Regions from separate parts of the Salinicola sp. RZ23 genome, predicted to be linked through region 1. Evidence: predicted binding sites of a transcription regulator. Region 1 holds the regulator's gene; the other holds the start of a gene.
The links. Region 1 encodes PhoB, which activates phosphate uptake and scavenging genes when phosphate is short. Its sites were predicted from a motif close to TGTCATANNNNTGTCANA; they were not measured.

Region 1 (4,419 bases):
AGCGCCTTCAGTTCGCGATAGAAGTAGACGCCGTTGTCGTCACGGAAGTTGCTCATGTCGGTGCCGATCGCCCGCTTGGGGTGATAGACCAGGTGAATCTTGCCGTCGAAGGCGTAGACATAGCTGCCATCGAGATCGAGCGCCGACAGGTCGCGTCGCGCCAGATCCTGCGCCGTCTCGATGCTGAACTCGCCCTGGGCGGCGCGATCGGCGTAGCGCTGCACCAGCGTCTGGGCGCTGGCGACGAAGCTCTTGAGGCCCTTGACGCGCTCGGCCATCAAGGTGTCGCGCTTTTCCAGGGCCATCCAGCCCACCAGCACCAGCATGCCGAACCACATCAGTCCCACCGTGATCCAGAGTTTTTGCCGCATCGTCATCGCGAAAACCGTCCTTATCCGAGGTATCTGCCGATTCATCTAGAGGAATGGATTATTAGTCCGCCCCCTTTATCGGCAGTTTCTACTTAAGATTGAGATAACGATTCGCACTGTTGCGATGTGGAACTCGGAAGCCGGCCGGAGGGTGGCACGCCGGCGCGGTAAAACGCGATCAGCCATTCTGGCGATAGGATCGGGAGGGAGTGCTGGCAGGTGGGAGTGCTGGCCGGCATGCGAGCAGCGATCGCCGTGGGCCGGCATGGCCGTGACGGCGTCGCTCAGGGGGAGGGCGTCGAGCCTGAGTCGGCCTCGATCAGCCGCGTGGCGGGGAAGGCGCAGCGGAAGCGGGCGCCCATGCCGGGCCGGCTGACGATCTCGAGCTGAGCGTCGTGACGCAGCAGCACGTGCTTGACGATGGCCAGTCCCAGGCCGGTCCCGCCGGTGGCGGCGCTGCGCCCCTTGTCGACGCGGTAGAAGCGCTCGGTCAGGCGTGGGATGTGTACCGGATCGAAGCCCTCGCCATCATCTTCCACCTCGATTGCGGCGCCGTCGTGCCAAGGCTTCCAGCGCAGCGTGATGCGGCTGCCCTCGGGGGTGTAGCGCACGGCATTGAAGACCAGATTGGAGACCGCGCTGCGGATCTCCTTGGTGTTGCCGACCAGATGGCGCGTTTCGTCGACCTGCAGCGCGATCTGCTGGCGCCCCGCGCTGAGCCCGCGGGCGTCGTCGACGACGCTCTCGAGCAGGACGCGGACATCGAGGAGGTCGCGGTCGTTGTCGGGGCTGTCGATCTCGAGCCGTGACAGCAGCAGCAGATCCTCGACCAGGTTCTGCATGCGTGTGGTCTGCGCCTGCATCTGCGAGAAGCCTCGCTGCCAGCGCGTCGGCAGCTGTTCGGCATGGTCGGAGTAGGTCTCCAGATAGCCGGCCAGCACGGTCAGCGGTGTGCGCAGCTCGTGGGAGACGTTGGCGACGAAGTCGCGGCGCATCATCTCCAGCTGATGCAGCCGGGTCACGTCGCGCACCATCAGCAGGCGTTCATCATCGCCGAACAGGGTGATATGGAACTGCAGCGTATGGGCGGCGTCGATCGGCGAGGGGATCATCAGCGGCTCGCGGTAGTCGCGGGCCTCGAAGTAGTCGACGAAGCGCGGATCGCGCAGCAGGTTGGTGATCGGCTGGCCGCGGTCATGGTCGGGCTGCAGGCCGAGCATGTCGGAGGCGGCGCTGTTCCACCACTCCAGGTCGCCGCGCGGATCGAGCATCACCACGCTGTCGCGCATCGCCTCGCAGGAGTCCTGGATGCGCCGCAGGATATCGCGCAGCCGGCGCTGCATCTGGCTCTGTGCCTTCTGGTAGGTGTAGAGACGGTCGAACAGATCGCCCCACACTCCGGTGCCGGGTGGTGGCGCCTCGCGCGGATGGCGCAGCAGCCACACATAGAGCAGGCGCACATGGCGCAGATGCAGGAAGACATAGAGCCCTAGCCCCGCGGCCAGCCCCCAGCCGAGGCCGGCGAACAGCGCGTCGAACAGTTCGCCCAGCAGCGTGCCCATCGCGCCGAGCCCGAACAGCATGTAGCCAAGGCGCCACAGTTCGTTGATCCAGTAGCGCACGCTGCGACTTACTCCCTGATCGAAAAGCGGTAACCGGTGCCGCGAACCGTCTGGATCAGATGCTGATGCGTCTCACCCAGCGACTTGCGCAGCCGGCGGATATGCACGTCGACGGTGCGCTCCTCGACGTAGACGTTGCCACCCCAGACCTGATCGAGCAACTGGCTGCGGGTGTAGGCGCGCTCCTGATGGGTCATGAAGAACTGCAGCAGGCGGTACTCGGTGGGGCCGATCTCGAGCGCGCTGCCGTGGGAGGTGACGCGATGGCTGGCGGGGTCGAGCTTGAGCCCCTCGACCTCGACCGCCTCCTCGATGCCCGGCGGTGTGGCCCGGCGCAGCACCGCCTTGAGCCGGGCCACCAGCTCGCGCGGCGAGAACGGCTTGGTGATGTAGTCGTCGGCGCCCGCCTCGAGCCCCTGCACCTTGTTGTCCTCCTCGCCCTTGGCGGTGAGCAGGATGATCGGCATCTCGGCGGTGGCCTCCTCGCGCTTGAGTCGGCGCGCCAGCTCGATCCCGCTGGTGCCTGGCATCATCCAGTCGAGCAGCATCAGGTCCGGCTTGTGATCCAGCGCCATGGCGTGGGCGCTCTGGGCGTTGTCCGCCTCCAGCACACGATAGTCGGCCATCTCCAGTGCCACCGCGATCATTTCGCGGATGGAGGGCTCGTCGTCAACGATGAGTACGGTCTTGGAGCTCATGACAGGCCTCGAGTGAGCCGCCGGTGGATGTGCGCGTACAGCGGACAACCTTCCGGCCGTGACAGAACGGTGACGATTACAGCGTGGAAATATGACAAATACATGACATCGGTGTCATCCCGGCACGAGCCAGCGTCGAGATCATCGCTCCGCGCGGCGGTCAGCGGCCGATGCCCTCAGCGGCTCATAGCACCGGCCACAGGCTCAGCACCACGCCGGCGAACAGCAGAAGCCCCGACCAGAAGTTGTTGAGGAAGGCCTGGAAGCAGGGGCCGCGCTCGCGCTCACGGATCAGCCACTGCTGATAGAGGAAGGTCGCCGCCATCGCCGCCAGCCCCAGCCAGAAGAACCCGCCCAACGTCAGCCGTGCCCCGATCCAGGCCAGCAGCGCCAGCGTGGCCAGCTGCAGCAGACCGATGATCAGCTTGTCGGCGCGGCCGAACAGGCGCGCGGTGGACTTCACGCCGATCTTGATGTCGTCGTCGCGGTCGACCATGGCGTACTGGGTGTCGTAGGCCACGGTCCAGGCCAGATTGGCCAGCAGCAGCAGCCACGCCTCCATCGGCACGCTGCGGCTCACCGCCATGAACGCCATCGGGATGCTCCACGAGAACGCCAGCCCCAGTACCACCTGGGGCAGATGGGTGTAGCGCTTCATGAAGGGGTAGAGCGCGGCCAGCGCCACGCCGACGAAGGAGAGCAGGACCGTGGGCAGATTGGTGAAGCAGACCAGTACGAAAGCGGCCGCCACCAGCACCGCGAACAGGATCTTGGCTTCGCGCTCGCGAATGCGACCAGTGGCCAGCGGGCGCTCGCGGGTGCGCTTGACGTGGCCGTCGATCTTGCGATCGGCGTAGTCGTTGACCACGCAGCCGGCGGCGCGCATCACATAGACGCCGAGCACGAAGATGATCAGGTTGGCGCGATCCGGCAGGCCGCCGGCGGCGAGCCACAGCGCCCACAGCGTGGGCCACATCAGCAGCCAGGTGCCGATCGGCTTGTCGAGCCGGGTCAGACGCAGGAAATCGGGTAGGCGAGCCAGGCCCCGGGGGCGTGGCGCGGGGTCGGCGACGGTGACGGAATCGGGGCCGGCGGCTGACATCGAATTCTCCAGAACGGCGAGCGGGACGCGACTGGCTGGACCTTACACCACAACCCCGCCGGCAGCGAGGTGCGGCAGTGGGCGCAGCGATGGACGTGGCGATGAGGGCACGATAGGGGACGGGCCGTCGCGATAGGGATTGCTTTTGTCTCCCCGACGTGCTCAGACTCGAGGTGGGCGCGGTCAGCGTAGGTCGGCGTCGCCCCGGGGGTGTCGACGACGCTGGCGGCAGTGGGATCGCGAGACTGGGTGGCTCGATCCTGGGAGTAGAACAATGACAAACCACGCTAAACCCTCCGCCGGCATCCACTACCAGCAGCAGGATGCCAGCTACTTCGACAAGCGCGGCCTGCGCCGCCACGCCGGCCCCTGGTCGCTCTGGGCGCTGGGCGTGGGGGCGGTGATCTCGGGCCACTACTCGGGCTGGAACCTGGGGCTCGCCTCGGGCGGCTGGGGCGGCATGGCGATCGCCACCGCGATCATCGCGGTGATGTATCTGGGCCTGACCTTCTGTATCGCCGAGATGTCGCCGGCCCTGCCGCACACCGGCGCCGCCTACTCCTTCGCGCGCTCCTCCATGGGGCCCTGGGGCGGTTTCGTCACCGGGCTTTGCGAGAACGTCGAGT
Region 2 (4,419 bases), on a different contig from region 1:
CAGGCCTTCGAACTCTCCGACGCCTCCGCCGAGCGTAGCGCCGCAGGCTGTACCATCACCCTCTCCGAGGAGAGCGTGACCGAGTACCTGACCTCCAATATCACCCTGCTCAAGTGGATGATCAGCGCCGGCTACGGCGACGCCCGCACCCTGGAGCGTCGTATTCAGGGCATGGAAGCATGGCTGGCAGATCCCAGCCTGATGCGCGCCGACGCCGACGCCGAGTACGCCGCGGTGATCGAGATCGACATGAGCGAGCTCGACCAGCCGGTGCTCTGCGCCCCCAACGACCCGGACGACGCGCGTCTGCTCTCCGAGGTTGCCGGCGAGAAGATCGACGAGGTCTTCATCGGCTCGTGCATGACCAACATCGGCCACTTCCGCGCCGCCGGCAAGCTGCTCGAGAAGCAGCCTGCGGGGAGCCTGAAGACGCGCCTGTGGCTTGCGCCGCCGACCAAGATGGACCAACATCAGCTGACCGAGGAGGGCTACTACGGCATCTACGGCAAAGCCGGTGCCCGCATGGAGATGCCGGGTTGCTCGCTGTGCATGGGTAACCAGGCACGTGTGGCGCCGAAGTCGACCGTGGTTTCCACCTCGACCCGTAACTTCCCCAACCGTCTCGGTGACGGCGCCGATGTCTATCTGGCATCGGCAGAGCTCGCGGCGATTGCCGCCGTCGAGGGCCGCCTGCCGACGGTCGAGGAGTACAAAGCGACCATGGGTGAGTTCGATGCGATGGCGGGCGAGATCTACCGCTATCTGAACTTCCATGAGATCGAGGACTTCCAGAAAGCGGCCGCTACCGTCATTCCGGTCGCCCAGGAAGCCTGATACGACTCTTCCGATGCTCGCAGCTTCATGAAGAGGCTACCGAAACGCCCCGCACCGCGCGGGGCGTTTTTTATGCGCAGTCGCCGCCGCCAGAACGCAACCCCCGGTGTGTGATCAGGGCGTCAGCAGCCCTTCGATGCCGTGGCACCAACGTGCCTGCCAGACGTGGGCAGCGGGCGCGGCGCGCTCGATCGCGCTGCGCTCCGCCGGCGTGGCGTAGACGAGGTAGTCGACCTCGAAGCGGTGGCACAGCGAGAACACCTCGCTGGGGTAATAGAGTCGCACGCCCTCGACCTCGGTGGCGTGCTGCCACGGCGCCTCGGTGACCATGGCGATCACCGCGTGAGTCGCGCTGAGGTCACGCAACCAGCCGTAGTGGCGTGACTCGCAGCCACACAGCACGACACGCCGTGGGCGACGGCGGCCTGGCAGACGACCGGCGGCCAGGCATCGCAGCGTGTCGAGGGGGCGAAAGAAGTCGATGACGGCAGCGCCTCGTCGCGGGTGGATGACCGCCCCATTGTCACGCGCCTACGCGCCGGCGACAAACCGGACGACGCAGGGCCGCACCGGGCTTGCGCCGGGACGGGTAGCAAATTAGAGTTTTTAGATAAAAGAACAGCGTTCATCAACGGGATGGAGATGGAAAACATGAAGATCAATACCTGGCTGGCACTCCCGCTGGCGCTGTCGCCGATGCTGCTGGCGCCTGCCGCCCAGGCCGCCAACGCCGACGGCCTGTATGTCGGTATCGGCGGTGGCTACGGCAAGGTGACCAGTAGCGACAGCGATGTCGGCCACTTCACCGGTGCCAGCGGCGGCGGCTACCATGTGGACGACGACGACAGCGTCTACAAGGCGTTCGTGGGCTACGAGTACAACCCGTACTTTGCCACCGAGGCGTTCTACGCCGACCTGGGCAAACCCAACATCATCCGCGGCGGCAACGTGGTCGACCTCAAGACCCGCGCCTACGGCCTGAACCTGATCGGCAAATATCCGCTGCCCGCCGGCTTCGAGGTGTTCGCCAAGGCCGGTATGGCGAAGTGGAACGTCGATGCCCGGGGCGATCTAGGCGCAGGCTCGAACCTCGACGACAACGACGGCATCGATCCGGTCTACGGCGCCGGTATCCAGTACCACTACCAGCATCTGCTGCTGCGTACCGAGTACGAGCGCTACGACTTCGACAGCGACTACAAGGTCGACGCCTACACAGCTTCGGTGGGCTGGCAGTTCTGACCCAGAGCCATTGCGCTACCGAGGCCGCCTGCGGGCGGCCTTGGCGTTTCCCGCGGATGACAATTCCTTTCGGACAGGGGAATCACTTGTGCGACTTGGGAACGCTGAATAAATCGCCGAACGAGATGAAGGGCAAGGCGCCCGGAGCGCAGACTCGCAGCAACGCGTAGAGAACGCCCGCAGGGCGGCCCGTCAGGGCAAGTTGCCGAAGGCAACGCGTCAAGCGAGACATAACATGGGGTCAGGCGAGCTTTCGACCGGACTGGCGTCCCAGTACCGCGTAACGCAGCCATACGCTGGGGACGCCGATTCCGTGCAGGTATTTATGCAGCGATTCCCTTGCGCCGATGACACTTTGAAGACAAGACTGACAGGGTCACAAGGAAGATGACCCCACACTGACCAGGACGTCGACGACCGCGACATGCTTGCCCCTCGCCCGCTGATCAAGGACATCACGCGCCAGATCGCCGTACACTGGCGCGCGCTCATCGCCTTTCATCTCTTTTTCACCCTGCTGGCCACTGCGCTCTGGGTGCCGCTCTCCGCAGGCACCCTGGCCGGACTGCTGAAGCGTATCGGCCAGCCGGTGCTCAGCAACGGCCAGATCGTCGATATCGCGCTCTCCGCCTGGGGCCTGTTATGGCTGCTGGCGGCCCTGGGCCTGAGCTTTCTGCTGATCTTCCTGCAGCAGGCGGGGATGATGCGCGTGGTCTCCAGCCGCCACGGCGGGCGCTATCGGGTCGCCATGGGCGCCCTCTGGCATGTGCTACGGCGCTTCCCGGCGCTGGCCGCGCTGGCCTTTCTCCAGGTCGGTGCGCATCTGCTGCTGGCGACCCCGTTCGCCCTCGGCGTGGCCCATCTCTATGCCTGGCTGCTGGGGGACACCGAACCCTATGTACTGCTTCGCGTGCTGCCCGTGGCGCTGTGGCAGTTCCTCGCTCTGGCGCTGCCGCTGCTGCTGGTCTGGGCACTGCTCGCCGGTACGCTCTATCTGCGCTGGTTCCTCGCCCTGCCGGCACTCGTGCTGGAGGAGCTGGGGCCGATGGCGGCGCTCACCCGCAGCCGTCACTTGACCCGCCAGCGGCGCTGGCGCATGGCGCTGCTGGTGCTCGCCATGGCGCTATCGGTGGCAGTGATCCCGATCGCCTTCAGCCTGCTGTTCAACGCCCTCGGCGGACCGCTGCTGGGGCACCTGCCCGAGCGTGCGAGCGTACTGATCCCCGCCATGCTCGCCTACCTGGCGCTCTATATCGTGGCCACCATCGCCCTCACCTTCCTCGGCGTCAGCGCCAACAGCCTGCTGGTCACCACCCTGTTCCAGCGCGCCAGCGGGCGCACGCCGGTACTCGACAGCGAACCCGCACCGCGCCGCTCGGGGGTGATCGCCTGGGGCGCGGAGATTCTGGTCCTGGCGTTCGCGCTGCTTCAGGCGGGATGGATTCTCCAGGGTTTCGAGATCAACGACACGGTCAGTATCACCGCCCATCGCGGCGCCTCGCATCAGGCCCCGGAGAACACCCTGGCAGCGCTGGAGGGGGCCATCGACGCCGGTGCCGACTACATGGAGCTGGACGTGCGCCTGAGCGGCGATGACCAGGTGATCGTCGCCCACGACGACAACCTGCGCCGACTCACCGGCATCGATCGCCGCTTGAGCGAGATGACCCTCGACGAGATTGCCCAGGTCGACGTCGGTGCCTGGTTCGGCGATGCCTTCATCGGCGAGCGCATCCCCACCTTTGCCGCGCTGCTGGCGCGCGCCCGCGGACGTATCGATCTCTATGTCGAGCTCAAGCCGGCGCCGCGCAGCGCCGACGCCCTGGCCCGCCAGGTGATCGCCCAGCTCCGCGCCAGCGACATGGCCGATCACGTGGTGATCGCGTCGCTCTCGCCGTCGGTGGTAGCGCGGGTCAAGCAGCTGGCGCCGGACATCCGCACCACGCTGTTCCTGCAGTTCCTTCTGCCCGGGGCCCTGGCGGAGACCCCCGCCGACATCATCGGCCTGCGCCATACCCAGGCCAACCCCAGCCTGCTGCGGACGCTGCACGGCAGCGGCCGCGGCGTGGCAGTGTGGACGGTGAATAACCCCGGCGCCATGTCACGCTATATCGACATGGGGGTCGACAACATCATCACCGACCGCCCCGAAGCGCTCAGCGCTCTGCTCGCCGAGCGCCGCGACATGTCCGATGGCGAACTGCTGCTGGTCAAGCTGCGCAATTGGCTAAGATCTTGAAAAAGAAGATGCGTAAAAACATGCTCGTGAACGCCATGAACGCCATGAACGCAAAAAGCCGGTGCGATCTCTCGCACCGGCCTGGATGACGCCACCTCGCGCAG

Region 2: a site for PhoB is predicted at 2,423-2,440, ahead of DOM67_RS15345 (glycerophosphodiester phosphodiesterase). Genes of this name have one in related genera too.

Annotation. Positions count from the first base shown of each region.
Region 1 covers NZ_PZJK01000001.1:254,305-258,723, forward strand. Annotated here, with positions in the region: gene DOM67_RS01080 (methyl-accepting chemotaxis protein) at 1-377, opposite strand, end outside; gene phoR (phosphate regulon sensor histidine kinase PhoR) at 656-1,993, opposite strand; gene phoB (phosphate regulon transcriptional regulator PhoB) at 2,002-2,691, opposite strand; gene ubiA (4-hydroxybenzoate octaprenyltransferase) at 2,876-3,793, opposite strand; gene DOM67_RS01100 (amino acid permease) at 4,068-4,419, shown strand, end outside.
Region 2 covers NZ_PZJK01000015.1:116,689-121,107, reverse strand. Annotated here, with positions in the region: gene acnB (bifunctional aconitate hydratase 2/2-methylisocitrate dehydratase) at 1-834, shown strand, start outside; gene DOM67_RS15355 (hypothetical protein) at 949-1,236, opposite strand; gene DOM67_RS15350 (outer membrane beta-barrel protein) at 1,486-2,076, shown strand; gene DOM67_RS15345 (glycerophosphodiester phosphodiesterase) at 2,501-4,315, shown strand.